One region of the Dysgonomonas termitidis genome, then DNA from elsewhere that is predicted to be linked to it. Evidence: riboswitches for the same ligand, from Rfam matches in the RefSeq annotation. Region 1 holds a riboswitch; each other region holds the start of a gene.
The links. Region 1 has a riboswitch for cobalamin ahead of ACYQ3L_RS16520 (TonB-dependent receptor). Riboswitches for the same ligand answer to the same signal wherever they lie in the genome.
Positions count from the first base shown of each region.

Region 1 (7,781 bases):
TTCTGTACCCGCATCAACTACATATTTCTCATCCAAATTTGTAATAACAGGAGGGGAATCTCTTTTCACGACAGTAATTTCAATTTCTTTTTGCACGCTTCCTCCTGCATTTGTAACATTTAGCACAAGTTTATAGCTTCCCGCTACCCTTTCTTTAAAGGTGTAATTTAATGTATTCGCTACTTCCTGACCATCCAAAAGCCACCTATAGTTCTCCGGATTACCATTTGTAATAACAGGCTTCAGATCAAGGGCATCTCCTTCCAGTACAGTATATTTATCTTCCAGTCCGGAGATCGCTGGTGCTAGAACGTCCTCGTCACTACTGTCGGAACATGCTGACAGAAAGGCGAACAGGAACAACACATAAATCAATAAGTGTTTATTATTCATAATATGAGAATTTAGTTTTGTCAATTATTTATATGTCTTATAATCATTCGTTTTTATATATAGGTTGCAGAGCGAAATGCCCCGGTATGTTTCCTGAACGCACCACCCACTTTTTCTTCCCTTCCGGGCTAAAACAATATAGAAGGCCGGGAGTTACATAGTTTCCGGCATCGGTTATGTATATCTCTTTTGTTTCCGGATCAACCATGATACCATAAGGTTTCTGTATTTCTTTATCAGTACCATCTGTTATGATATTTTTAGTAATTATTTTGTGGGTACGTGTATCAACAAGACTATAAGATATAGTCCAATCTTGAGTGATATGGCTCCATTCTGTTCCGTAAACATATAACATATCATCGTCGATCCAGTAGTTTGTGGCAGCGACAGGAATAGTATCTGTTACCTTTTGCAACTGTTTATTAATAAAATAAAGACGGGCTGGCAGTCCCTTATAATCTCCGCGAGAACTTACCCAAAGGTCACCACGGCTATCGGCTTTTATTCTTTCCAGATTATATGCAACATCTATCCGTTTTTCTTCTTTGAATGTTTTTATATCTATGACAGATACAGTCCGCTCATAACCTGTTGTGTTGCTAGCTCCCATATAACCTCCCGAGTTGGCGACATAAATTTTACCATCCACGATCTCTAACTCATCGGGCTGAAATCCCACAAGGCAACGATCTACTTCTTTGAGAGTTGTGGTATCTATTTTTGCGACATAGCCTATCTGCTCGTAATTGGGGTCAATTATTACAGGACCGGCATAGGATGTTATATATGCATATCTTCCGAGAAATTTAATAAAGCGGCAATTGGGAATATTTATCTGGGTGATTCGTTTGGCCGTCTGGGCATCCATTACTTCTACTTTGTTAGAGCAATTGATTACTGCATATAATTTACTGCCATAAATACCAACATCATTGCCTACATCCCCCATTTCTTTAGGGACTGTGGGATTTCTTTCGGCATAGATATTCCGTGTATAAACTCCGGTTTCGAAATTATAATAATCCAAAGTTGCTTTATTACTGCCCATATTACCCTCATTGAGCAAATAAAAGCCTCTGTATCCGGTAACTTCCCTGGGCTCTCCCATAAGTTGGTCTTCAGAAAGAATCATTTCTATATCTTCGCGACAAGCACTGAAGCCGAACGTTATTATAATAGTAAATAGAAATAAGTATATTGTTCTTTTCATAGCTCTATAGTCAATAAGATTCTATAATTTCGTTTTGGCATCGGATAATTTAATACTACTTCATAGTCTTGGCCGAACAGGTTATTGATTTCACCCGCAATACGCATATTGATGTTATTCATCTTGAAGTTTTTGATAATAGCCATATCATGGGTATACCATGGTTGCTGGTAAAACTCTTGTATATTGACAGAATTTTCGTAACGTTCCCCAACATATATAAAACTATAATTAAGCTGCCACGATTTATGTGTCATACTGGCTATTACCGAACCACTATGCCAGGGGATGTAGTTTATCTGCCCGCCATAACTCATTTCCTGCAGTACCGGATTATCTTTCCTTGTAAAATCTTGTGCCTTTTGATACGTATACGCCAGTTTTAGATTCATACCTATATCGTAAAGCAATTGAAATGCAGCGGACAAAGAGGCATCGATTCCCCATATCTCTACGGACCCTATATTGGTCATGGTCCAGCGATATAGGCTACTCTTTGCCGGTTCAGCCACAATTTTATCCGTTACTTCATTATAGTATGCATCTGCCTGCATTTGGACATATTTAATAAATCCATTTTTGAACGAACGGCTATACTGGAACCCGACATCGAACTGATGTGTGAATTCCGGTTTTAGCGCTGAAAAGCCAATGTTTGTATAATACAGGTCATTGAATGTAGGCATTCTGAATATTTTTTTATAAAAAGCCCTGAAATTTAAATCCTTGTTTCGAAAAGGCTTATAAGAAATAAAAAATGCGGGGGTCAACTCTTGTTTATCTGGAGCGGCAACAACAGTATCCTGATAGGGAGAATCCGGATTATAGTTCCCAATTCTAAGATCTTCATTGACGAATGTGGCAAGGATACTTCCTTGTATTTTGAAATTGCCCATTTCGACGGCACTGGCCAGTGCTATCAGCGAAGTTGTCCGCTGGGGGAAGAAAAAGCCGGGCATATCCGAACTCAGAGAATTATATTGTACATCGGTAGATAACGAGATATCCCAATTCGGAGTTATAGCATATTTATTAGCTAATGAGCCATACCATTCCCGTTGATGAAAAGAATTATCAATACGCATAGTCGTGGTATCCGGATTGAGAAAGCGCATAAAATCGTAAGCAAATTTTGCATTAGCCTGTATTTCATATTTATTCGTTACACTTTTTTGAAAAGAGCCTTGCACAAAAAAGCTCCTGTCCCACTGACGTTGCGAATTTTTCCACACATTATTGACAATAGCTCCCGGAAGTCCCCTGTTTGAATCATAATAATATAATTTAACTTTCCACAAACCATCAGGGATCGTACCGTATAAACCGGCTTCTGAACGGAAAGAAAAAACATCTCCGTTTTTGCGTACAGCCGTAGTATCATACATCACTTCTTTTAAACCTGGATAAACTCTCTTGTAACGATATTTATACTTTCCCGAAGTATTCATCATTTCGACATTAAAAGAAGCTTTTAAGTCATTGCCTATTTTGTGTTCGTATAAGACCGAAGGGTTTATTAAGTCGAAAGAACCGGTCTTTAAAGTAGTTTTCAGGTTATAATTTTTGTTTTTTGAAAATTGAGGAGTTCTAGTGTGAAGATATACTGAGCCAGATGAACCAAAATCTTTAGCCGGCTGAAATATGTCGCTCTTCTGCCCATTATATAGGGAAATATCCTCCATGTTGTCGAGGGAGAATTTTCCTAAGTCGATTTGTCCATTCTGGGCATTTCCCAATTGTATACCATCATAAAATACGCCTACATGATGCGTACCCATACTGCGGATATTGACTGTTTTGAGTCCTCCTATGCCTCCATAGTCCTTAACTTGTATCCCTGAAAAATATCTGATGGCATCAGCAACAGAGAAACTATTGAGAGCCTTTAGGTCTTCGCCTGTTAACTTTTGTGCGGGAATTACTTCTTTATATGATCTGACCGTAACAACAACCTCTTTGAGATGTTGAATACTGTCCAGTTTACTTTGACCATGAGCAAACTGAAAAATATTCAATAGTACAACTATCGAAATTAGTTTTTTAGTATTATGCAAATACATTTTTAGCTAAATGAACGTTATCAAATAGCTTACAGAAAATTAATTATAATGAAGATTGAGTGAATAAGAAAGGCAAAAGCACAAAGCGCAGATTGATTTCCTATCAGTGTTCTTCAGCTTCATTTCCCGAAAGCTTTAAACTAATCAATCTTGGCAGGTCTTCTGACAATAGAAGTTAAAGATATAACTATCTGAATATAAGCAATTATTTGTATCGTATAGTACTATTTCATACATGAGACCATACTTGGACATGGTTTAATACTATGGACTTACAATAATAACCATATACAGTTTTATCTTCATAAAACTCCTTTTGACAATTCTTTTTTGTATTCTGGATACATAGACTTTACAAGAGTAAGGTCCAAATATAAAAAGTAGGACACAAAAAAGACCTGACAAAATTTGCTCTGGCAGGTTTTCTGACTCGTTCCATTTTACACGCCTTCCCGGATTTATCCAGTGGCATAAGAATGTGTAAAACTATTAAGAACTCACAGCAGCGGGTCTGTTCAGGATTTGCACCTGATTCCCTCTTCACCACTATCTACGAATGCAGAAAGTGGCACCAAAACAGTAGACAAAGGTAGGATAAATTTCAAAACTAATCCTAATTAATATGAATTAATTTAGAAGAATAATTCGCATCAGGTACAGGCAGGATAAAAAGCGGGTCATTTTACCGGGTTTCCGTTTGTCAGCTTAAACTTAACAACCATCCTTTCCGGAAGGACAATTAACTCCCCGGTCTTCGGATTTCTTGACTTGCGTTCCTTCATGGTTTTTACCTGGAATGACCCGAAACCTTGTATGGTGATATTGTTTCCTCCGGACAATACCTCTATAATAGTTTCCAGTACCGGGCTTAAGCTGTCGGCTATGTATTTCTGGGATACCCCGGCTTTCTTCGCGGCCAAGCTTACCAGTTTATCTATTTCCGATTTCTTCTTTGCCATAACATTCATTAAAATAAGCGTGCCTTCCTATTCCTGCGAACCAGAAGGCACCGGTCTAACAATATTCATGTCTTATCATTTACACCCAAAATCTGCCGGATTTTCTCCCCATAAATCATTTTTCCAATGTAATATTTTAATCTTATCCACTTCCGTAGAAAACACTTTCAAAAAGACTTCGGCTTTCCCCAATTCCGTATTTTTCTTCCCTGATGCCGTTTTTTTGTTGTTAAGCCAGGTTATAGCCGTAAAGCTGTCTGTATAAATAACCCTGGGATGGTAATTATTTTCAATGATATATTTTACAGCCGCAACCACCCCCAGGAACTCGCCGATATTCACCGTTTGGTTGCCTAAATCCTCCAGGAAAATTTGCCCTGTCCACAGAGCTTCTACAAGGGGTATTTATACTCCGGGACAACCTTGTTTTCCCTGTATATGCAAGGACATGGCAAGATTTATTGTAACTATTTTATTTCCAACACATTTAATCCGGTTGATCACAAGCTGGCGACTATATATACCAGAACCATATTTTGAACAGGGAAGAAGCCCAGGAAATAGCCGATGCTATCATGGAGCTCTGGTTAAAACAACTTGCCAGAAAAAAGAAAAGCTAAAATAAAAATATATATCGTATTTATGCGTTTTGCAAAAACTACGAAGAACAGCTTTTACTATTATAAAGAAGGTAAACGATTCGATTCCGGCAATGCTTCAGAATATTCGGAATACGAAATGCCGGCAGCCACTTGTCAACCATGATTCCCTTGTATAAAACAAAGACTTCCAGATAAATACCTATCGAGCATAGGGTAAGAATGGTATATGCTAAGGGAGTGAGTAGCGGAGTAGAAATGTCTATGTAAGTAGTTCATAAACAGTAAGCGGTCGCACAACATTGGCTAAGCCGGCATAGCCTGCTTGTCTATGTGTCTTATTCATAAATATGAATTGAAATAGTCACGGTTTAACCCCGAATAATCTATGATAAGCCTTAATAACTATTTCTTATAATCAGTATCTACAGCTATTTTATAGATTCTGAAAAACAGCACTCAAGGACTTCTATCTCTCTGAAAGGCACTTTACAATTATTGTGATTAGACATATTAACTTTTACTGTCAAAAAACTCTCTCATGTAATTTAACATAAATGATAGATTTATGTAATGAAATTATAACAATAAATAAGTTTTTTTGCGATAAAATTATAAAAATATACTATAGATGTAAAACAGGAAAAACGCTCTTAATAGAATCAGTTAATCGTTTTTATATTTTACAGTTTTGAACCTATAGGTGATGAGATCTTTTTGTCTAAAGATTGAAATATATATTAAAATAACATAGCTCTATGAATAAGCATCTCGCAGAGTTTAAATCTCAATTAACTACTATACTGGACACGAAAGATATTCCAATTGGTCTTTTTTCAGGAAAGATGGGACTGTGTATTTATTTCTATCATTTGGGGAAAATAGAAAACAACGAACGATATACTAAAATTGCAGAAAAATTGATTGATGAAACATTTGAACAAATTACTACGGTTAGTACTATTGACATAGAAAGTGGTTTGTCAGGAATAGCCATCGGTATAAATTATTTAATAAAAAACGGATATGTAGAGGGGGATGAAAATGTGATTTTGAAAGAAATAGACGATGAAATCTTCAAACAAGTCAGTTTTCAAGAATCGGATAATAATATATCTATCCTCATCCAAATATTATTTTATATTTATATAAGAAAACAATCCTTACAAAAAGAACAAGAGTATCTTTTCAATGAACTTACGATACAGATAATTAATACTCTTCATACAAAAATAGAATATATATTAAAGGATAATACCATCGGCTTCAATATAAATACAGATTTACCATTATTCCTTTTCGCGTTAAGTAAGATTTACCAGCTTAATATATACAGCTATAAAATCATAAAGATTATCCAGGAAATAACACCTTTCCTTTTATCTAAGTTTGGATTTCTTAATTCAAAAAAACTTCATTTATTATGGGGTATTAGCAAGATAAATGCCTGTATCAAAGACAAGCATCTTGCCGAATATTGTATTTTATTGACTAAACAAATCAATATTGATGATTTGCTCAATGAGTTTCGAAACAAAAATATGTTTGTAAAAGATGGAATTTCAGGAATATGTCTACTAATGCTATCGTTAGATAAAAATGAAAAGCAAAATCTGAACTTAAATACATTTTATATTAAAGCATTAGAAAAGATCGAAAAATCGTTGATTTGGGAATCATTATCCAACACTGAATATCTGAAAAGACATATCGGACTGAATGGATATTGTGGAGTAAATATGATCATGCATATAATAAGAGATTCGATATGAAAATAGATATGAAAGACACAACATTTATTATAGTTGTAAGACTAGATTCTATTGATCGCTTAGAGAATATACAAGCTGTCACATCCCAGTTATGTAAATATTTCGAGACGAATATTATTATTGTAGAAGTTACGGATTACTATAATGGGATTTTGAAATCGTTGTTACCGGGAAAGGTAATATATAAATTTATCGAAGATAAAGACAACGTATTTCATCGCACATTCTATTTTAATCAGTTAACAAATGAAATTGATACACCCATTATGGCATTATGGGATACAGATGTAGTTATTGATAAAAAAGCTATTGTGGAAGCAACTAACTATATACGTACAAATAATGCAGATATCGCTTATCCATATAATGGCATATTCCTGGAAACTTCAGATATTTTACGCAAATATTATCTAAAGACAAAAGATATCAGGGTTCTATACAGAAACAAGAACAAACTAGACCTTTTATACCATCAACCGATGGTCGGTGGCGCAGTAATTGTTAATAGAGAAAAATATATAGAGGCAGGGATGGAAAATGAAAGGCATTATGGCTGGGGAAATGATGATTTTGACCGTTACTACCGCTTTGCTGGATTAGGATACAGAATATATCGGGTTAATACTCCGTTGTTCCACTTATCACATTCCAGAGGGGACAATAGCAAATTCAGGTCTTCTCTATTTAGCCAGATATCGTCAGCTGCCCGTTTCAACTTTGAAAATTCATCCATGCAGGAAATTAAAGAAAATCTAACAATACACTCCTAAATAGCATAACTATTA
Region 1 covers NZ_BAAHYD010000002.1:3,038,071-3,045,851, forward strand. The annotation lists gene ACYQ3L_RS16510 (PKD-like domain-containing protein) at 1-393, opposite strand, end outside; gene ACYQ3L_RS16515 (YncE family protein) at 437-1,606, opposite strand; gene ACYQ3L_RS16520 (TonB-dependent receptor) at 1,603-3,666, opposite strand; cobalamin riboswitch at 4,065-4,257, opposite strand; gene ACYQ3L_RS16525 (HU family DNA-binding protein) at 4,344-4,625, opposite strand; gene ACYQ3L_RS16530 (ribonuclease H family protein) at 4,701-4,967, opposite strand; gene ACYQ3L_RS16535 (hypothetical protein) at 5,268-5,390, shown strand; gene ACYQ3L_RS16540 (lanthionine synthetase LanC family protein) at 5,983-6,996, shown strand; gene ACYQ3L_RS16545 (galactosyltransferase-related protein) at 6,993-7,766, shown strand.

Region 2 (7,781 bases), on a different contig from region 1:
GCGGAATCGGAAAAGACGGGGGAACTTATCGGATTTGTATCCCGGCATTCCAAAACAAAGAAACTGAAGGGAGTCCGGGAGAACTCGACATTTGGAAAAAAGATCTGTGTATTATCAGGGGATTTAAAAGGAACAATCATACCCAATATCTTATACGATGTGGAACTTAAAGCGATGCACCGGGGCAATGGATACGTTGTCGTATCGGCCCGGCCCAGGCAATTTAAAGCCCGGATAGAAAAAGTGACCGTACCGAAAGCCATCTACAGGCTGAAAGTCACATTCGGCAACAAGACGGTCTACTTTGACCCGAAGCATGGCAAATCGGATTCAAGCCGTACCCTGGAGGGAGTTCTCGATATATTAGCTTCCCGCGTTGACATAGAGGAGCCGGATTCAGTGCTTGCTGAATTTAAGGAGGAGGGGATAGCGCTTATTAAACAGATGGAAGCCGATGGATTTTTAGTACCGAAGTCGAATAAAAACCAACGGAAATGAAACGTCCATCGAATGGAATAGCTACAGACGCGGCCCATTCCACAAAAAACAAACTGACCCGTTACCGGGGAATCGACCTTAGTACCGGCAGGCAAATCTTCCTGGAGGATTTAGGTAACCAAACGGTGAATATAGGCGAGTTCCTGGGTGTGGTTGCGGCTGTAAAATATATCATCGAAAATGATTTCCATCCCAGGGTTATTTACACAGACAGCATTACGGCTATAACCTGGTTTAACAACAAAAGAACGGCATCAGGGAAGAGAAATACGGAACTGGAGAAAGCCGGGGTCTTTTTGAAAGTGTTTTCTGCAGAAGTAGATAAGATTGATGTATTGCACTGGAAAAATGATTTATGGGGGGAAACTCCGGCGGATTTCGGATGCAAATGATAAGATGTGAATATTGTTAGACCGGTGCTTTCCTGTCTTTCCTGACAGGAAAGCACGCTTATTTTAATGATTACTATGGCAAAGAAAAAATCGGAAATAGATAAACTGGTAAGCTTACCGGAGAAAGAATACCTGGAGCTGCTGGAAGCCCAAATGACTCTCAACGCGTTGAAAATAGCGGGAGTGGAAGAGCTTCCCCTGTATAAGGGTATCAAAAGCATTATAGAAGACGGACGGGTGGAAATACATAATAAGCCCATACAAAAAAGATACAGGTGAAATTAATCTTTATCTTTGTAAGCATCCCGGAACAGAGAAGAAAAAGGGGCCGTATACAAAAACAAATAAAACCGAATGAATAAGAAGCAACTGACAACCCTGGCCGCCAGGAAAGCCGGGGTATCCCAAAAATATATAGCCGACAGCTTAAACCCGGTATTGGAAACTATTATAGAAGTATTGTCCGGAGGGAACAATATCACCATACAAGGTTTCGGGTCATTTCAGGTAAAGACAATGAAGGAACGCAAGTCAAGAAATCCGAAGACAGGAGAGTTGATTGTCCTTCCGGAAAGGAAGGTTGTTAAGTTTAAGCTGGCAAACGGAAACCAGGTAAAATGACCCGCTTTCTATCCTACCTGTACCTGATGCGAATTATTCTTCTAAATTAATTCATATTAATTAGGATTAGTTTTGAAATTTATCCTACCTTTGTCAACTGTTTTGGTGCCACTTTCTGCATTCGTAGATAGTGGTGAAGAGGGAATCAGGTGCAAATCCTGAACAGACCCGCTGCTGTGAGTTCTTAATAGTTTTACACATTCTTATGCCACTGGATAAATCCGGGAAGGCGTGTAAAATGGAACGAGTCAGAAAACCTGCCAGAGCAAATTTTGTCAGGTCTTTTTTGTGTCCTACTTTTTTATACGTGGAAATTACTCTGGTAAAGTCTATGTATCCGGAATACAAAAAAGGATTGTCTAAAGAGGTTTTATGAAGATAAAGCTGTATACGCTTATTATTGTATGTTCATAGTATTAAACCATGCCTAAGTATGGTCTCATGTATGAAATAGTACTATACGATACAAATAATTGCTTATATTCAGATAGTTATATCTTTGACTTCTATTGTCAGAAGACCTGCCAGAATTGATCAATTAAAAAGCTTTCGGGAAATAAGGCTTGAGAACCATAAAAAGATTCTCTCACTACAAGGTGAGGATTCATTATTATTTTTTCTGTTTCCTTAAGTTCCGAGAGCCATGTTTATTCTTTTTTAGAAGAAATTGGGCATGCTTTTTGTGATATATCTATATGTCCGGTTTTTAATTATTGAAACGCCAAGTTGAATTTAAATAATAACAAATGGAAGCATATAAAGATTTTAAAGGGACCAAGTGGAAAGAAAAAATCGATATAAATGATTTTATCTTAAAAAATTATACAGAATATACAGGAGATGAATCTTTCCTGGAAGGCGCAACAGATGCCACTACAAAGCTATGGAATAAGCTAAGCGAGATGTTTAAGGTTGAAAAAGAAAAAGGTGTTTATGACGCTGAAACCAGAATTCCTTCTCAGATCGATGCTTATGGCGCAGGGTATATAGACAAGGATCTGGAAAAAATAGTAGGTGTACAGACAGACAAACCTCTCAAGAGAGCTATCTTCCCTAACGGCGGGCTTCGCATGGTACAGCAAAGCCTTGAAGAATACGGCTACAAACTCGATCCGGTTACAACAGAAATATTTTCCAAATATCGTAAAACTCATAACGAAGGTGTATTTTCGGCATATACCGACAGTATCCGCCGCGCCAGAAGCAACGGCTTATTAACAGGCCTGCCCGATGCATACGGACGTGGTCGTATTATCGGAGACTATCGCCGTATTGCTCTTTATGGTGTAGACAGGTTGATTGCCGAGCGTGAAAAGCGTTACAAGGAATGTGACCCTATCGTTATGACAGATGATCTGATCCGTCTTCGGGAAGAACTGAATTCACAGATACAGGCACTGAAAGCCCTGAAACGCATGGCTGCTGATTATGGATTCGACATTTCAAATCCCGCGACCAATGCTCAGGAAGCTATCCAGTGGACGTATTTTGGTTATCTGGGAGCTATTAAAGACCAGAATGGCGCAGCAATGAGCCTGGGACGTGTGACCACCTTCCTCGATATTTACATCGAACGGGACTTAAAAGATGGCATTATCACAGAGAAAGAAGCTCAGGAGATGATCGACCATTTTGTAATGAAACTCCGTATTGTTCGCTTCCTCCGTACAAACGAATATAATGAACTATTCTCGGGAGACCCTGTCTGGGTTACCGAGTCGATCGGCGGAATGACCAATAACGGGCGTACGATGGTAACCAAAAACAGTTACCGTATGCTGCACACCCTCTATAATTTAGGCCCGGCACCGGAACCGAATCTTACAATCCTGTGGAGCGACCGATTACCTGAGGCATGGAAGAAATACTGTGCGAAGGTATCTATCGATACATCTTCTCTCCAATACGAAAATGACGATCTTATGCGTCCGCAACTGGGAGATGATTATGGTATTGCATGCTGTGTATCGCCAATGCGTATCGGGCACCAGATGCAATTTTTCGGAGCCCGTGCCAACCTGCCGAAAGCATTGCTTTATACTATCAATGGAGGTAAAGATGAGAAAACAAAGGCTCAGGTATTGCCTAAACACTGGGTAGAAAAGATTTCGGGCGATTATCTCGAATTTGACGAAGTATGGGAAAAGTTTGACCGTACCCTCGACTGGGTTGCCGAGACTTATGTGAAAGCACTGAATATTATCCATTATATGCATGATAAATACTCATATGAGGCCCTCGAAATGGCTCTGCATGATGTAGATATCGTACGCACACAAGCCTTTGGCGTATCCGGCCTTTCTATCATCGCGGACTCGTTTGCCGCCATAAAATACGGAAGAGTACGTATTGTAAGGGATGCTGACGGAGATGCGGTAGACTATATACAGGAAAAAGATTATGTTCCTTTCGGAAACAATGACGATAATACAGACCAGTTTGCCATAGATATAGTGGAGACGTTCATGCAAAAAATCCGTAAGCGCAAAATGTATAAAGACGCGATCCCGACCCAGTCGGTATTGACTATCACATCTAATGTCGTTTATGGCAAGAAAACGGGAAATACTCCAGACGGACGCCGCGACGGAACTCCTTTTGCACCGGGTGCTAATCCGATGCACGGACGCGATACCAGAGGAGCCGTAGCATCATTGTCATCGGTAGCTAAACTTCCGTTCGAACATGCAAACGACGGTATATCTTATACATTCGCCATCACTCCTAATACACTGGGTAAGAACCGTGAGGAAGAGGCTCAGAACCTTGCAGGACTGATGGATGGATATTTCTTGCAAACGGGTCATCACCTGAATGTGAATGTGTTCGACCGTCAACTATTGGTTGATGCGATGGAGCACCCCGAGAAATACCCTCAACTCACAATCCGTGTATCCGGTTATGCTGTGAACTTCATCAAGCTGACTAAAGAGCAGCAGCTGGATGTTATAAACAGAACAATTACAACTACGTTCTAATCTCACATAAAGCTAATAAATCAGGCAGTTAGAAATTTTCTGCCTGATTTTCTTCAATATGAAAGGTCGTATTCACTCGTTTGAAACATTCGGCACCAAGGACGGGCCGGGTATCCGCTTTGTATTCTTTATGCAAGGCTGCCCATTGCGCTGTCTCTACTGCCACAACCCTGATACATGGAGGCCAAATGAGGCCAAATATGAACTGACACCTCAACAGGCTTTAGATGAAGTAATAAAAGTAAAAGCATTTGTTAAAGGAGGTGTCACTGTTTCCGGTGGGGAGCCGATGTTGCAGCCGGAATTTGTATTGGAGTTATTCAAACTATGTAAAACCGCAGGGATACATACCGCCATAGATACTTCAGGCTTTCTGTTTAATGACAAGACAAAGGAAGTTTTGTCCTATACCGATCTTGTGTTATTAGATATCAAGCATATAAATCCCGATAAATACAAAGAGCTAACTGCCAGACCTCTTGAGCCTACCCTCAACTTTATAGAGTACCTCGCCGAAATAAATAAACCGGTCTGGTTAAGGTATGTACTTGTCCCTCATTTCACAGATAATGAGGAAGATTTGCATGAGTGGGCCCGGTACGTAAGTCAGTTCAAAAATGTGGAACGCGTTGATATCCTGCCTTTTCATCAGATGGGAATACATAAATGGGAGCAGATCGGACAAGAATACAAGTTGAAAGATATAAACCCTCCATCAAATCAGGAATTGAACAAGGCGGAGGTTATTTTCAAAAGCTATGGACTCAATGTATAATCTCTATTCTTAATTTAAGAGACAAATAATGAAAAACTACAACACTCCGAAAGAAATCACCGCGGAGTTTGCCAATTCAGGCATTTATAAAAGCGATTTGCCATTATCCAAATTCAGTGTGATAGCCATACTCGGAGGAGTATTTATTGCCTTCGGCGGATTGCTCTCGGTTATGGTTGCAGGGGGAATACCCGGAGCAGGTGCAGAAAATCCCGGACTGATTAAGTTTATCGCCGGAGCGCTTTTCCCTGTCGGGCTTATTATAGTATCCATCACCGGAGCAGATTTATTTACCAGTGACTGTACAGCGTTTACACTTCCCCTATTGGAGAGAAGGCTAAAGACTTTTACTCTCATTAAGCTTCTTATCCTCTCTTATCTATTTAACTTTATTGGCTCCCAGGTAGTCGCTTATCTGCTCTCGTCAGGAGTCGGATTATTTGACAAGGACCCCTGGCAACATTACCTGCATCACTATGCAGAAGTAAAGGTAAACCAAGACTTTATGACCGTCCTTATCAAAGGAATCGGAGCCAACTGGCTGGTTTGTCTGGGAATGTGGATGGGATATGCGGCAAAAGATATTATAGGAAAATGTATAGGTATATGGATTCCTGTCATGCTCTTTGTCACTCTGGGTTATGAACACTCCATAGCCAATATGTTCTTTATTCCTGCTGCAATTTATTCGGGTGCGGATATTCTTTGGCGTGATTTTATTCTCCATAATTTAATTCCTGCCACACTGGGCAATCTTATCGGAGGGGCTGTTTTAGTCGGATGTGTCTATTGGTACCTGTACTCAAGAGAAAAATGATCTTCAATATATTAAGATAACAGGCATTTACTTTATAAAGTAAATGCCTGCTTTTTATTCTTATGATTAGTGCCAATCAGTCAATATTCTTTATAACATTCCTCGCCAACTCTATCTTATATCTCTTACCTTTCATTTTTTCATCCTTAATATTAGACAAAAGTGTTTTCACAGCCGGAAAACGGACAGCTACAAAAGAGATAAAGTCTTTCACTTCTATCAGCCCCAGATCGGCTTTATCCAGCTTTCCCTTCTGCAAAAAGAAGCCGACAATATCACTTTTATTCAACTTATTCTTCTTTCCCCCACTCACATAGATTGTTTTGTATCCGGGCTTCTTCGGTAAAGGTTTTCCTGCTTTTAGTTCTAATATATCCGTATTTTCAGGGATGTAGTTCGGAGTTTTATCTTCTTTATACAATACAATATATGCTGTACCGGAAGCATGCATACGAGCTGTACGACCATTGCGATGAACAAATTCACTTTCTTTGGATGGAAGATGGTAATGAATTACATGTTTCATCTCCGGAATATCCAGTCCTCTGGCGGCTAAGTCAGTTGTAACCAAATAATTCAGGCTGCCATTCCTGAATTGAACAAGTATTTTTTCCCTGTCGTCCTGATCCATCCCTCCGTGATAATATCCGGCCTGTATTCCTTTCTTATTCAATAAATCACTGATGCGTTCCGCTACTTCCCGGTGGTTACAGAAGATAAGCGCCGGCTCGGAATCGAGGGAACATATAAGCTGAAACAATGATTCTATCTTGTCCTTTTCCGGCGACAGTACAAGTTTAATAGAAAGAGTATCGTTCTTTTCTTCTTGTGTATAATCAAGAATCACAGGTGATTCCATCTTTACAAAATCAGGTATCTCCACATCGGATGTTGCGGAAAGTAAAACCCTCTTCTGCAAGTTTGGGAATTGGCTGATAATCGTATTCATATCATCCTGGAAGCCCAGTTGCAGGGATTTATCGAACTCATCCAATACTAATGTTTTCACAGAACCGGGATTAAAGGATTTCCGCTCCAAATGATCTTTCAGTCTGCCCGGTGTTCCTATAAGTATAGCCGGAGGATTACTCAAATTATTAAGTTCCGTCTCAATGAAATGCCCTCCATAACAAACATTCACTTTAAATCTTGTTCCCATTTTCTTCCAGACCTGTTCTATCTGGAGGGCTAATTCACGGGAAGGGACAATAACGAGGCATTGCACGCTTTTTACATCTTCCTTTAATAACCGGAGAACAGGCATTAAATAAGCAAGTGTTTTTCCTGAACCTGTAGGAGACAACAGGATCGTATTTTGTTTATTAATGATCGTATCCCGGGCAGCAATCTGCATTTGATTCAGAGCTTCAATTCCCAGATTAGATAATATGCTGTTTGTTTGATCTTTTGTTTTCATTATGCAAAGGTAAGGTATTAACCAATCAATAAAAATTAATAGCATATTTTTCAATACTACGTATATGTACAAATAAATAACCAGCCCATCTTGTATATTCAACATACAAGATGGGCTAAACTATTTCATTAATATACCGCTCTATTTTCCTTTCAGAAGAAACTCTTCGGCTCTTTCGGGACTCATCAGCTCCCACAATGAAGCTACAACCCATCCCGGAGCAAAGATGTCATTATAAAAGCCTTTACCATTTTTACCATAATCCCAATTCGTATGCTGCACT
Region 2 covers NZ_BAAHYD010000001.1:943,616-951,396, reverse strand. The annotation lists gene ACYQ3L_RS03670 (hypothetical protein) at 1-498, shown strand, start outside; gene ACYQ3L_RS03665 (ribonuclease H family protein) at 495-890, shown strand; gene ACYQ3L_RS03660 (hypothetical protein) at 966-1,169, shown strand; gene ACYQ3L_RS03655 (HU family DNA-binding protein) at 1,245-1,511, shown strand; cobalamin riboswitch at 1,598-1,790, shown strand; gene pflB (formate C-acetyltransferase) at 2,258-4,489, shown strand; gene pflA (pyruvate formate-lyase-activating protein) at 4,548-5,264, shown strand; gene ACYQ3L_RS03640 (formate/nitrite transporter family protein) at 5,293-6,081, shown strand; gene ACYQ3L_RS03635 (DEAD/DEAH box helicase) at 6,158-7,501, opposite strand; gene ACYQ3L_RS03630 (hypothetical protein) at 7,640-7,781, opposite strand, start outside.
Region 2: another riboswitch for cobalamin. It lies ahead of pflB (formate C-acetyltransferase); the one in region 1 lies ahead of ACYQ3L_RS16520 (TonB-dependent receptor).

Region 3 (7,781 bases), 490 kb from region 1:
CATTTGTGGAATAATACCGACGATACAAAAGGCACCTATGACCCGTGCCCTAAAGGATGGCGTGTACCTCGGAGCGGATCTGGCAGTAATTCTGCCTGGAACGGCTTAGGCGGTGGTGGACCTGCCTTCGATAAAGGCAAAGGAGAAGAATGGGCTACGGCTGGATATTATCCGGCTGCCGGATATCGCGAACCAACTACCGGAAATTTGACAATGGTGGGGCTGGAAGGGTATAACTGGTCTGCCACAGCCTTCTACAGTACAATATACCGGCTGTTTTTCAAATCTTATTATGTCCAGGTAGACGCAACGGACAACAGGGGTAAAGGAAGTTCGGTACGATGTGTAAAAGAATAATTCGATATAGATAAGATTTATCTACTCTGTGTAGTTTTTTTAATTTGTCTTAAGGTTGGGATGGCATATGCGTGAGCATGTGCCTTTCTGTTTCATAAGAATAATTTTTAGTTGAAAATAATGAGTCCCGCGAATCTCTCGACTCACAGGACCCAACCTTAACACAAACTTTACAAAACTACATATATATTTTTTTGTTCATTCTTATTTATCCATCCGGTATTGTGTAGGAGACAGCCCCGTATGCTTCTTAAAAAACCTACTTAAAGAAGTTTGATTAGAAAAATTAGTCTTTACGGTTATCTCCTGTATATTCAATGCCGGATTCTTCAATAGCGACTTTATCTCCATTATACTATATTCTACAATCCAATCTTTTGCTGACCGGCCACTAACATCCTTTACTACCGATGTCAGGTATTTAGGTGTAATATGGAGCTTTTCGGCATAAAAAGCAATCTCTCTGTTTTCTCTGAAATATTGCATTATCAGGAGAAAGAAATCGTATGCAAGCTTTTCTTTCCGGCTATCAAGATCCCTTATGGCATTTTTAGATAATAGATTGCTCCTATAATTATTATAAAGATCAAGATAGAAAAGCCTCAACAGGTTGACTATATATTCCCTCTGGAACAGATTATCGGCCGACTTCACCCAACTATATACGAGATCGTAATATCCGGAAAACCGGCACACTTCATCTTTCGACAGCTTGTAGTGATACTTTCTTCTCATATGGATAAAGAATAGAGGTGAAAGACGCGCTACTCCGCTAAGGACATCATTTATTAATAGATGCGACACCGTAAAATAGTTGATAGAAAAATCAGCGCTTTTGCTTTTCAGCGAAATGATTTGTCCGGGAAGAATTACCATTAACTCACCTTTCAACAAACGATGCTCCTGCATATATACATCTATTATCGCAGAGCCTTCTATACAAAGCCCCAAGATTCCGACAGGAAGATACGTCTGGGTATATGTAACCGGAAGAGCATTTTCCCCCACACAAATATTAAAATCATACCCAAAAGAATATACAGAATTTTCCTTGTCCTCTGACAGAGATTTTTTTTCTCCGTACATTTTCGCCTTGTCTTCCATCTCAGTCTTGTCTCTCCTCAATATCGGGTGCAAATATATAACATCATTCCTTACAATTTTCATCTAGTGGAAATATGGTATAACATTTAGGAAGTATGGTATCCATTTTATTCGGATTTTCGATAAAAGATATCCTTATTGGCTCGAAAACCGGCCAATCACACTCTGATTACATCCATTTTTTGTCTCTATCCTTAGTGTAAGTTTATCCTGCAAATTTAGCAAAACAAGAGATATAACATATAAATAATAAGATATATTATAAAAATAATATAGATTTTATTTAATACAGAAACCAAATAAAGAGAATTTATACATCTATATCCTTTATATTATACCCGGAGACTGAAGCTATTCAAAACAAAAGCTTATCAGACAAGTCATCTGATAAGCTTCTTTATATAATAGCCCTCAATATTTTTACTTCAGATAAGTATCGAACCAGCGGAAAAACTCCCGTTGGAATAGTATCCCGTTTTGAGGCTGGGCAATCCAATGGTTTTCATTCGGATAAATAAGCATACGTGCCGGAATCCCCCTCAGCTTAGCGGCATTGAATGCCATCATGCCCTGCGAGGCGAGGATGCGGTAATCCAGTTCTCCATGCGAAATCATTATCGGAGTATCCCATTTCTCCACAAATTTGTGAGGAGAGTTAGCATACGAACGCTGTGCGATAGAATTACTCCTGTCCCAGAAAGAGCCGCCCAGATCCCAGTTGGCGAACCACATCTCTTCTGTTTCGAGGTATTGCGCCTCTACATTGAAGATACCGGCATGAGCAAGAAATGCTTTGAAGCGCTTGTTGTGGTTTCCGGCCAACCAATAAACGGAAAATCCGCCATAACTTGCGCCTGTACAACCAAGTTTATCCGCATTTACAAAAGGCTCCTTAGCCATAGCATCTATAGCCGAAAGATAATCTTTCATATTCTGTCCGCCGTAATCTTTGCTGATCTGTTCCAGCCATTCCTGACCAAAACCCGGAAGACCTCTGCGATTAGGGGCAACGACAATATACCCGTTTGCAGCCATCATCTGCAAATTCCAACGGTACGACCAAAACTGGCTCACAGTACTTTGAGGACCACCCTGGCAGTATAAAAGAGCCGGATATTTTTTATTTGGGTCGAAGTTTGGCGGATAGACGATCCATGTCAGCATTTTCTTCCCGTCAGTAGTAGCAATCCAACGCTCTTCCACTTTACCCATTTTTAACTGCCCGAGTATTTCTTTATTTTCAAAGCTCAATTCGGTGGCTTCCCCGTTAGTTGTATTTACAGAATATATTTCATTTGGCGCCGATAACGAATGGCGTATTGCGATAAGTTTATCTCCGGCTATGCCGAATGATTCATAATCGTAATCACCCTTTGTTATCTGATTTATTTCCTTGGTATGCACAAAGGCCTTGAACAGATGCGTCTTAGCCTCTACACATGAAACGAAATAAATACTCTCATTATCGTTCCAGGCCAGATAATCGGTGTTATAATCAAACTTTTCGGTTACATAAATTTTATCGTTAGTGGTCAGATTCATTACAAACATCCGGTTTTTGTCCGATTCGTATCCGTCACGCTCCATACTTTGCCATGCAATATATTTGCCATCAGGAGAGAAAACAGGATTGATGTCATATCCCATCATACCTTCTGTAAGATTTTTCGTCTCTTTTGTATCTATATTATACAGGTATATATCGGAGTTGGTAGACAAGGCATATTCCATCCCTTTTTTCTTCCGGCAGGTGTATGCAATGGATTTACCGTCGGGACTCCAGGCGAGTTGCTCTATTCCGCCGAACGGGAGCATAGGGCATTCGTAAGGTTCATCGCCTAAAATATCTATACCGTCTGTCATTTTTGTACCGTCATAACCGGCTATGAAGCTGTGGGGGATTTCCTCCACCCATTCCGACCAGTGTTTATACATCAAATCATCTATGATGCGGCCCGATGCTTTAGGCAGATCGGGGTATTTATCGGCAGTACGTTCTCCGTACTTTATATTTTTAATGTACAGGATTTTCTTCTCATCAGGCGAATAAGAAAATCCGTTGACACCGCCTTCTATGTCGCTTATCTGCACTCGTTCACTGCCATCAGGATTCATTTCCCAAATTTGCGAAGAGCCGCTTTCGCTACTTAGGAATGCGATCTTGGCACCACCTTTCACCCATACAGCATTGTTTTCGCTTTTGGCAGTTTGGGTTATCTGCTTTTTGTCCGAGCCATCAATATTCATGGTGAATAACTCCCGGTTGGTCTTATTCTGCTCGATGCTCACATAAGTGACTCCATAGAGTACTTTTGATTTATCAGGCGAAACTTGTACGTCGGATACGCGTCCGAAGCTGTAAAGGACTTCGGGGGTCATGATACCGTTTTCTACTTTTACGGTGGCTTTGCCGATCAGGGGGGCATCTTTCTCCGTGTCTTCTATTTTTGCGGAAAATTTACCGCCACACGAAACGACTGATGCGCCGAGTAATAATGCCATAATTGATTTATTCATATAGTTAAATTATATTTTATAGGTTCAAAGATATTTGTTTTTTGCAATACATACAACAAATGTGTCGACGCTCCAATTCAATTAGCAAATCTTTTTTTCGTTATCCCTAACCACACACAAGGTGCATCAACCAGCAACTTATTTTCTAAAAAACTTGACAAACCTGACACATTTTACATTTTTTCCCTGTACCCTTTACGTAAATCTTTGCGCCCTCCGCAGTAAAAAGTTGATTACACTCAAAAAGCGCAGATATACCCTGATTTATTACAACAAACAGTGAACAACCCGTATTTTGTCCTTTGGTAACTATCTTCCAAAAATCTGACAAACTTTACATATTTTCATATAGATATAAAACTTTACAAACCTGACAACTTTTCAGTTAACAGTTAGCAGTCATCAGTTAACAACTCGTATCTTGTATCTTGTTTACTCGTAACTTGTAACTGCCCTAGGGCGAAGTAACTTGTAACTGTTAAAAAGTTACAAAAGTTACACTTTTATCAATTATTTTCTCTCCTCAAAGCCAAGGTTTCTCTCCTCAAAGCTAAGGTGGGGGATTGAGGGGGCTGATTCATTCTTTCAAAGAGCTATGAGCTAGAAGCTAAATATATAGATAAAGTTATTTCACATACATTATATAAATCATTATAAATTTAATTCCATATCTTTGCACTAAGTTCTGGTGTTACAAATCCGCGTGCCGGACGAGTAATTAAAAGGGAATCAGGTGCAAATCCTGAACAGACCCGCTGCTGTAAGCTCTATTCAGTTAACAGTTAACAGTCATCAGTTAACAATGTTTCTGAAAAAAGTTTTTGAACAATACTCAAACCACTGATTGACAGTCATCAGTCATCAGCTATCAGTTAATAATTTTTGTTAACTGTTTACTGCTAACTGTTTACTGAAAATGGGAAGGCCGTTCAAAAATGGAGTAAGTCAGAAAACCTGCCGGAACATTATTAGTTGAAAGCTCGAGGTTTAGGCTTAAATACTATTTACAGACAACACACATACCTGTTCGTCTATTTTAGTCCTATACTAAAGGCATCTGATTCTAACTCTTATAAAATGAATCTTAAAGATGTTTGATCCTGTTACGTTCGTATCCCTCGGTCCCGGAGACCCGGAACTGATAACCTTGAAAGGTTTGAAAACACTGCAAGAAGCAGATTTGATATTTTGTCCGTCAACCGCCCTTCCCGGAGGAAAAAGCTCCTCACGGGCAAAAGATGTCCTATTGCAATTGAGCATCGGCGAATCAAAGCTGAACACATTCAATGTACCTATGAACAAAGACCGTTCTCTGGCCATTGAGAGCTACAAGGCTGTGGCGGAAGAAATATCGGACAGGTATAAATCCGGACATAAAATAGCTGTTACAGCCGAAGGTGATGCCGGATTCTACTCTACCATCTATTACATAAGCGAATATCTTACACAGGAGAATATACCGGTCAGCCGCATCGCGGGCGTACCTGCGTTTATAGCCTGTGGCACTCTGGCCAACATTCATATTGTGAAACAAGAGGAAGAACTCGAAGTTATTCCGGGTATCATAACATCAGCAGATGGTCTGGAAGAAAAGATCAAAACCGGCAAAACCGTTGTACTGATGAAAGCTTCCCAGTGCGAACAAGTAATAAAGGAAGCATTAGAAAATATTCAGGACATCACTTTCCACTATTTTGAAAATGCAGGAATCTCCGGCAAAGAAGTCTATACTCAGAACAGGGAAGAAATACTCAATCGTAAATTCCCTTACTTTTCACTAATAATAATCCGCAAATAAACAAATATGAAATTCCTTGCCCGTTCAATAATCCTGCTTGCTTTTGGCTGCTTCATAGCATGTAACCCGAATAAGAAAGACAGCAACAATATTTCCAGCATGCATGATACATTAAATATCAAATATGCAAAAGGCTTTACCGTATCCGAACATGGAAATTACAAACTGGTGGATATACATGATCCTTCCGGCGAAAGCGATACCAAGTATCAATATGCTTTATTGAAAAGAGGGGAAGATAAAACGGGCATACCTGCCGGATACCAGATTATAGAAGTCCCCGTAAAAAGCGTGGTGTGTATGACCACCCTGCAAATTTCCAATTTTATCAAATTAGACGCTGTAGACAAAATAGCGGGGATAACCAGTACCCGTTTCCTGTTTAATCCTCAGCTAAATGAACAATTGAAAACCGGGAAAACAAGCAAAATCGGTATCGAAGGGGAGTTTGACAACGAAGTGGTTATGGCTATCGATCCCGACATTATCCTTGTTTCGCCCTTCAAGCGCGGAGGTTATGATGCTATCCGCAATCTGGATATTCCTCTGATCAGCTTTTTAGGATATAAAGAATCGTCTCCTCTGGGACAGGCCGAATGGATAAAATTTACAGGGCTTTTATTGGGAATGGAAGAACAGGCAGGTAAACAATTCGATGAAATAGAAAAAAAATATAATAAACTGAAATCATTGGCCGGACCAGTGGCGCATAAGCCGGCAGTGCTTAGCGGGGAACTGCATTCGGGCAATTGGTATGTCGTAGGAGGGAACAGCTATCTGGCGCAACTCTTCCGCGATGCGGGAGCATCCTATTTTATGAAAAACGATGACGAATCGGGCGGATTTTATGTGGATTTCGAAACTGTATATTCTCAGGGCGCGAATGCCGAATACTGGCGTATGGTAAACAGCCACAACGGAACGTTCGGCTATGAAGCGCTGAAACAAAGCGACGCACGTTACACAGATTTCAAAGCATACAAAGATAAAAAACTTATCTATTGCAATCTCAGGGAAAAACCCTTCTATGAAAATACGCCTGTAGAGCCGGAAGTCGTACTGGCCGACCTGATAAAGATATTCCACCCCGAGCTGTTACCGGAACACACACCTGTATATTATGAACTATTGAAATAATGAAACATCATATAGTTTTACTCGCACTTATTTTTGCATCTATCCTGCTGTTTTTCATACTCAATCTTGTATTGGGAACTATCTCCATACCCGTAGGCTCTATCTGGAACATATTATCCGGAACAGGAGATGAACCGCTGATATGGCAGAATATAATCTGGAAATCCCGTTTTCCCCAGACACTGACAGCCTTGGTTGCGGGAGCAGGTTTATCTATAAGCGGGTTGCAGATGCAGACCGTATTCCGTAATCCCCTGGCCGGTCCCTCCGAACTGGGTATCAGTTCGGGCGCAAGCCTCGGTGTAGCTTTCATTATCCTTCTGTCGGGAAGCATTGCAGGAACGGCGTTGAGTACTTTAGGCTTTTTCGGGGAAGTGGCTGTATCTGTGGCGGCTATTGCCGGGGCAATGACTGTGATGGCAATCATAATAGCCATTTCGCAACGGGTAAGGGGAAATGTCATACTCCTTATTATCGGAGTCATGATAGGCTATATAGCGACCGCCATTATCGGCGTCCTTAAATTTTTCAGCAACGATGAAGATGTCAGGGCATATGTAATATGGGGACTGGGCAGTTTCGCGAAAGTATCGGGTAATCAGGTCTATACTTTCGTCTTTATAATGGCCGTACTTATCCCGCTTTCATTCCTGCTTATCAAGACCCTGAACCTTATGCTGCTCGGCGATGGCTATGCCCGTAATTTAGGGCTGAATATAAAACGTGCCCGCCTGTACGTGATTTGCTGTTCGTGCGTTATCACGGCTATTATCACAGCTTATTGCGGACCTATCGTCTTTCTGGGACTGGCCGTACCTCATCTGTGCCGTACAATATTTGTCTCATCCGACCACCGGATACTGATGCC
Region 3 covers NZ_BAAHYD010000002.1:2,547,873-2,555,653, reverse strand. The annotation lists gene ACYQ3L_RS14790 (fibrobacter succinogenes major paralogous domain-containing protein) at 1-357, shown strand, start outside; gene ACYQ3L_RS14785 (AraC family transcriptional regulator) at 562-1,524, opposite strand; gene dpp5 (dipeptidyl-peptidase Dpp5) at 1,882-3,978, opposite strand; cobalamin riboswitch at 4,648-4,954, shown strand; gene ACYQ3L_RS14775 (precorrin-2 C(20)-methyltransferase) at 5,069-5,776, shown strand; gene ACYQ3L_RS14770 (ABC transporter substrate-binding protein) at 5,783-6,913, shown strand; gene ACYQ3L_RS14765 (iron chelate uptake ABC transporter family permease subunit) at 6,913-7,781, shown strand, end outside.
Region 3: another riboswitch for cobalamin. It lies ahead of ACYQ3L_RS14775 (precorrin-2 C(20)-methyltransferase); the one in region 1 lies ahead of ACYQ3L_RS16520 (TonB-dependent receptor).

Region 4 (7,781 bases), 510 kb from region 1:
CTCTATAATACATACAAATATAAGCATCGTTTAGCTTAGTTGTATTTTAAAACTGTTAATTAACATTTGGAAAGTATACCGTCTCAAATGTTAAAACCTGAGAAGGCTACCTATACAGACTCTATAAAAGCTTCAGAAAAAGATACCAATTACCTCTTTAAAAAAGTAAAAAGCAAGAATGAAAGCTACAGCCAGTTTCATTACTGTTCCGGCCATAAATCCAATGAAGGCTCCAAATCCGGCTTTAAGAGCGGGTTTCGGTTCTTTGCCGTCTATCAGTTCTCCGATGAAAGCTCCTAGAAATGGGAAAAGGATGATACCGAAGGGTTGAAGAAAGAACAGACCGAAGATAATTCCTATTGCACTACCCCAAATACCTTTCTTTCCTCCGCCGAATTTCTGGGTACCCCATATAGGGATATAAAAATCCAGTATCTGTACAATGATGACAACAATGGCCCATATGATTAGAAACCGGGAGGAAAATTCAACCTTCGATGTGAGGTGTAACAGGAAAATACCTGCATAACTGAGCGGAATGCCCGGCAATACGGGTACGATACAGCCGATTATACCCGTGATAATGAGTATCGCGCCTATTATGGTAAGAATAATATCTATAGCCATCCGTTATATATTTCTACAAATATAGTAACTAAATGGATGCCTAATAGTCACCGGTTTTAAAATAAGTCCATCAGGTTATCCATATCTGCCCAGTACAGATGCGTGTAACCTGCGATGACATTCTTATAGCGCAATAGTTTGGTATCTGTGGGTTGCCCTTTGGCTGTGTATTGTTGTACAACGCTTTGTTGTTCGCTTTTTATGGAAGAATAGTGGAATTCGTGTCCTTTGAGTAATACGCCGTTATATTCGAATTGCCTGTAACCCAGTTTGAGCCTCATATTCTCCATTGTGGCTTTTTGGTCGAAAATATTTACCATCGCGTATTCAGTACCGTCTTCATCGGAAATGGATGATGAAAGGTACATCATGCCACCACATTCGGCGAGTGCTTTACCTCCGGCTTCAACGTAATGGCAGATACTGTCCTGCATCGTCCGGTTATTATTTAATTCGCTAAGATATAACTCCGGGTATCCTCCGGGCAGATAGACAAAATCAGATTCAGGCAGATGCTTGTCGTGCAGCGGGCTGAAATAAGACACAGCGCCTATCCTTTTCAGGTATTCCATATTTTCATGATACATGAAGTTAAAAGCCGCATCACGGGCTACGCTTATCCTTAACCCCTGTAAGGGTACGTTAATTTCTTTTATTACTCCTGCATCCGATTCTCTTTTTGCTGTAACGGACAGTAGCCTGTCTATGTCTATATGTTTTTCTATCAGGGCAGCAGCCTTGTCGGCGAAATCATCGAAGCGGTATTGTTCGTCGATATTCAATCCCAAATGGCGGGACGGTATTTCTATATCAGTATTTTTAGGCAGATAGCCCAATGGCTCAAGTCCTGCATCGTGGCAGGCATCTTTTAAGAAATTGTAGTGGCTTTCGGAAGCTACAAAATTGAATATGACGCCTGTAATATTTATCTTATCGGAGAAATTCTTGAAGCCATAGAGCAGGGCCGCTGCCGAATAGGCCATCGATTTTGCATTCAGGACTAATATGACAGGTATATCCAGTTTCTCTGCTATTTGCGCGCTGCTTCCATTCATGCGGTCGTATCCATCGAATAGCCCCATGACACCTTCGGTGATACAGACATCTTTATCCGACGAATATTTATTATACAAATACTTTATATGGCTTTCCGACGATAAGAACAGGTCGAGATTGACAGATTCCTTTCCTGCCGCCAGGACGTGATATTTCGTATCTATATAATCCGGCCCGCATTTAAAGGGTTGTATGTTCAGCCCTCTGTTCCGGAGTGCTCTTAATAAACCTAAAGTAACTGTAGTTTTACCGGAGCCGGAAGCTATCGCCGAGATAAGGAAATTGGATGTATATGTCATGATTCTTCTTTTTCTTCAGCAAAAGTATAAAATATGGGATATGAAACCCGTATCGGTGTATAGAAAATAATATACTTGCAAATTATTTCCTTAAATACTTTTTTCTGATATTTAAAAAAATTAACTTTGCTGCCGCTAAGGTGATGTAAACAGACATCCGTCTTTTACATAAAAAGGGAATCCGGTTAAATTCCGGAACAGTGCCCGCTACTGTAAGCTCTATTCAGTTAACAGTTAACAGTCATCAGTTAACAATGTTTCTGAAAAAAGTCTTTGAACAAGACCAAATACCACTGATTGAAAGTTATCATGCATCAGTCAACTGTTATCAATTCTTTGTTGACTGTTAACTGCTCACTGTTAACTGAATGTCGGGAAGGCCGTTCAGAGATGGAGTAAGTCAGGAAACCTGCCTAGCATACAATAAATTAAATATTCTCGGGGCCAAGAATATAATTACTAACATTATACTTCGCATTTTAATGAGAAAAAAAGTATTGGTTACAGCCATCCTGTGCTGTATTGTAAGCATGGCATTTGCCCAAATGACCTTAAAGGGAAAAGTCGTGGATGAAAATGAGAACCCTGTTGCGGGTGCCAGTGTATGGATCGAATACACCACACTGGGAACTTCGACGGACGAGAACGGAGAGTTTAGTTTGCAGAGAGTACCCGAAGGAAAACACACTTTAAGAGCATCTGCTCTCGACTACAATGGAGATAAGATTGATGTTGCTTCATCCCGGGGTGATATCTTATTTATCTTAAGGAAATCACCTCTAAAGTTAAATGAAGTAGTAATTACAGGTACAGGTACGCACAACAGACTAAAGAATACCCCTGTAGCAATGGATATGATTACCAAAAAGGAACTGGAGAATATCAATATTCCCACATTCGATAATGCCATGATGGCTGTCAGCCCGTCATTTTCTTTCATGACCACGGCTATGGGTTCTTATATGCAGATGAACGGATTAAGTAATCGTTATATACTTGTATTGGTAGATGGGAAAAAGCTTGCAGGAGATGTGTCGGGTAATACAGACCTGTCGCGGATAAACATGAAGAATGTAAAGCGTATAGAGGTGCTTAAAGGTGCGGCATCGGCATTATACGGATCGGAAGCAATGGGAGGAGTTATTAATATTATTACTGAAAATCCTAAAGAGTCAGTATTTATCACATCCGATACCCGTTATGCCGGATATGGACAATTTTCACAGGCTATAAACGCTGATGTAAATTACAAATGGTTTTCATCTTCAACATCCTTTCAGCGTAACCAGAGCGATGGCTGGCAGTTAAACACGCAGGAGACATCGGGTGATAAGCTGATAGATACAGATAAAATGGCCGTGAATACAAATTATTCTGATGTGGTGAGCCAGAAATTCACTGTGAGGCCGAATAAATCCCTAAGCATATACGCAGAAGGAAGCCTCTATGACAAGAAGCTGAAAAGGCCTGTATCGTCATATGCGTATGATATGAAATATGAAGATTATAATATAAGTGCGGGAGCAAGGTATCTCCTTAAAGATCTGGCTGTAATCACACTGGATTTATATACCGACAATTTTGAATATTACCGTGAATATATCAAGGATGATGGTAATTATAAAAACGGGGATGAATCGAAGGAAAGAAGACAGAAATATTATGACGCTAACCTGAAAGGCATATTCAGCTTAGGTAAATACAATCGCCTTTCGGTAGGAACGCAATATCAGTTGGATTATATTGAAAGTCAGTCGGATACAAAAGATGGTTCGAGAGATGTATATACATATTCGGTATATGCGCAGGATGAGATAAAGCTGCTGGATAGCAGGCTGCAATTCGTGCCCGGCTTCCGCTATGTTTATAATGAAGCATTTGGAAATAGGTTTACGCCGAAGTTGTCGGGAATGTATTCACTCGATCATTTCAATTTCAGGGCGTCTTATTCGGCCGGATTCCGCGCTCCGGATATGAAAGAATTATATACAAGAACCATAACGCGTTCTACACTAAGTCTTGGTAATTCCGGTCTGAAGCCGGAATCATCCAATTATTACTCATTGAATACCGAATATCACAACGATTTTCTGACAGTCTCTGTTACAGGATATATCAATCGGATAAAGAATATTATCCAGACAAGGGATGTTACCGAAACGATAACCCAAGATGAAAAGAATGAAGGGATAAAGAAAAAACAGGAATACACCAATTCATCCAGAGCCCGTGTAAACGGATTCGAAACCTCCGTGAATTCATACCTTGGTGCGGGACTCAGTATAGGGCTGGGTTATAGTTATGTAAATTCCAAGGATTACGATACAGGTAAGCCGTTGGTGCGTTCCAGCAAGCATATCGGTACAGGAAATGTAAACTGGAATAAAAAATGGTGGATTGTAGATTCGAACATAAACTTTAACGGACGGATACAAAGCAGCCGTTATATGGGAGATAAAGATCCCGCGCGCGCATATAATCAATGGAACGTGGCGACCCGCCATCGTTTGAAGAATTTCAACGGTTTTGTTGTAGAACCGGGCTTCGGTATCGAAAATATTTTTGATTTCGTGGACGACAAGCCTTTCGGGGCAAATTACGCTACACTGTCCCCCGGACGGGTCTTTTATGTGAGTTTGTCTCTAAAGTTCAGTAAATAATCTGGATATATGAAAAATATTTTAGCAACTATACTATTATATATTGCAGTATTACCGGTTCTTGCCCACGGAGGCGGAAATTATGAACACTCCGATTTCTTCAAGACGATGAAGCCGGGAGATAAGGCTGCTATTCTGATGGTGCATTTTGGAACTACACATGCCGATACCCGTGAACTGACCATAGATGCACTGAATGATAAAGTGAGGAAAGAATTTCCTGAAGTGGAACTGCGTGAAGCTTATACCTCGCGCATAATTATCAAACGCTTAGGCGAACGGGGTATAAACAAACAGAATCCGTTAGAGGCTTTGAAACAATTACATTCAGATGGATATACTCATATTTTGATACAGGCATCTACGATTATCGACGGAGTGGAAATGGAGTCACTGGACAAGAATGTGGCCGAAATAGAACCCTTATTTAAAGATATACGCGTAGGTAATCCCTTGCTTTATACCCCTGAGGATTATGAAAAGGTGACAGAAATACTGACAGACGATACTGACGGTAAGATAGCTTATGTCTGGGTAGGACACGGAACATACGATGCAACTACGGCTCAATATGCAATGCTTGATTACATGCTGAAAGCCAAGGGTCATAAAAATCATTTTGTAGGTACGATAGAAGGGTATCCCGCTTTCGAAGACATGCTGGCGCAGCTGAAAGCTTCGGGGCTCAAGAAAGTTGTGCTGACTCCTCTTATGTTTGTGGCTGGTGAACATGCAAAAAATGATATTGCCGAAGACTGGAAGAATGATTTGGAAGAAGAAGGATTCACTGTGGAACTACAGTTGAAAGGCTTGGGGGAAAATCCAGCGATACAGGACTTGTATATTTCCCATCTCAAATTTAAAACCGGTCACCGTAAAATCGGGATAATGAAGAAAAAAGCCATCTATGAAGTTACGGGGGAAGTAATGCATTAATAAAAGACAAAAAACAAATGAAAAAATATCTATATATAATCATCGGTACCATGATGATAGGCAATGTATTTGCCCAAAATAAAACTATGACAGACACGATCTTCTCTATTCGGGAAGTAGAAGTTGTGGGTACTAATCTGAAAAAGAACGAAGTAGGCAAACTCAACGTACCTCTCCAATATTTGCCGCTTTCTGTAACTACAGTATTGGCAAATACCCTGGATATGAGAGGTATCGTGAATATGCAGGATGCTGTAAAGTTCTTGCCTAACACCCGTATGCGTACTACCTATGGTGCATATCAGCAATTTGAAGTTCGGGGATTCGACTATACACCGATTATGATAGATGGAGTGAGGGACGAGCGTACTTCTATTACTAATTCTGCTCCCTTACCCGATTTGTCTTCGGTAGAGTCTATCGAATTGCTCAAAGGTCCGGCTTCTGTTCTGTACGGCCATTCTACAGTCGGTGGTGTTCTGAACGTAATCAGAAAAGCACCGACATCAAAGAATACATTGAATGCCCTGATGAGTTATGGGTCATGGGATAATAAGAGGGCTATGATTGATTTTGGAGGAAAATTTTTCGGGCCGTTCAATTACAGGGCTGTCGTTAACTGGTCGGATAACGAAGGTTACAGATATACCAACGACAAACGTTTCTCCGGCTATTTCGCTTTGGGCGGACAATTGGATGCTAAGCAGGAACTGGATATACGGGCCGGTTTTAACCGTGACTGGTATGGAACGGAGATTGGCCTGCCCCAGTTTATGGCGAATGATATTTATAATGCTGATGGTAGTAAATATTTGTCGAAAGGGGATATGCTTCCCGGTCTGAACAGGCGGTGGAGGTACAACAATGAATCTGATTTCATGATAAATAACGGCTCGAATATCTCTGTCCGCTATAGTAATAAGGTATCGGAATCATTGAAGATTGAAAACAGACTGGCCTATAATTACGATAATATAGACTACTTCAGTACCGAAACTTTGACATATCGTGAAAGTGGAGAGGATAAGCCTATATACGATCATCATTATATAAGAAAGAGTAAAGACGGATTACGTGACTCTACAGTCTATATTCAACTTGATACGGTACAGCTCACATATCCATTACGTTTTGCTTATACAGTGCATGTGATAAACGAACAGCTTGAGGCATCGGGGAAAATTGAGTTTGACAACGGTATGAAATATAATTATTTGGGAGGATACAATTTCGTTTATTTTCATCGCAATACTTATCGTGGTTATGGAGGTACAAATCCTCAAACAAACAAGACTTATCAACTTTCTGATTTAATTGACGGGCCCGGCCTGAACTCTAAAGTCCCTGTTTATAATCCTCACAGTATGGGATATATGGACCCTCATTTTAGTGCAGGAACCGCGACACGTAATATTACAAATGGTGTTTATCTTCAGAACTTACTGGAACTCTCGAATCAGTTTAAAGTGATGGTTTCCGGCCGTTTCGATCATTTTTTGTTTAAAACAGCCACAGCCACAATAAATCCAATATCTAAAGAACGGAAATATTCAGATCAACCTGAATTCGACAAAACTACAACTTCCGCTTTTACATACAGGCTTGGCGCGGTTTATTTACCTGCTACAAATCTTTCTGTATATGGATCTTTTGCCAATTTCTTTATGCCGTACCGGGATATAGTAAGTTCTAACATTATCTATATCAATGCCGAAGGTAACAGGTTCGAACCCAAAGACGGAGATCAGGTATTCAAGCCTCAGACGGGATATCAGGGGGAAATCGGTGTACGATATTCTCTCAATAACATCTTACAGGCGACAGCAAGCGCATTCTATATCCGCAAAAACAATGAGAAGAAAACGTTGAAGACAGGAGTGGTCGAAGACGGAGTAACAAAAAGTGTAGTAGGCGTTGTAGGATCATCGGAATCGAAAGGCCTTGAGTTGGAACTGACCCTTACCCCTGTAGATAATACAGCCCTGTCTTTCGGTTATGGTTATACCGATGCTGCAATCCGTGATATAAAGAAGAATGAATACATGGAAGAAGAGGTGCAAAAAGGAATGCGTTTGGCTGGAATCCCCAAAAATACATTTTTTGCGGCGGGAAACTACCGGATATCTAAGGGGGTGTTCAGCAATCTGGGTTTCAATCTGACAGTTTCATACACGGATAATGTATACAGGACAGTCGACAAAGG
Region 4 covers NZ_BAAHYD010000002.1:2,530,797-2,538,577, forward strand. The annotation lists gene ACYQ3L_RS14710 (DUF456 domain-containing protein) at 133-627, opposite strand; gene ACYQ3L_RS14715 (cobyrinic acid a,c-diamide synthase CobB) at 684-1,982, opposite strand; cobalamin riboswitch at 2,104-2,413, shown strand; gene ACYQ3L_RS14720 (TonB-dependent receptor) at 2,465-4,642, shown strand; gene ACYQ3L_RS14725 (sirohydrochlorin cobaltochelatase) at 4,652-5,578, shown strand; gene ACYQ3L_RS14730 (TonB-dependent receptor) at 5,596-7,781, shown strand, end outside.
Region 4: another riboswitch for cobalamin. It lies ahead of ACYQ3L_RS14720 (TonB-dependent receptor); the one in region 1 lies ahead of ACYQ3L_RS16520 (TonB-dependent receptor).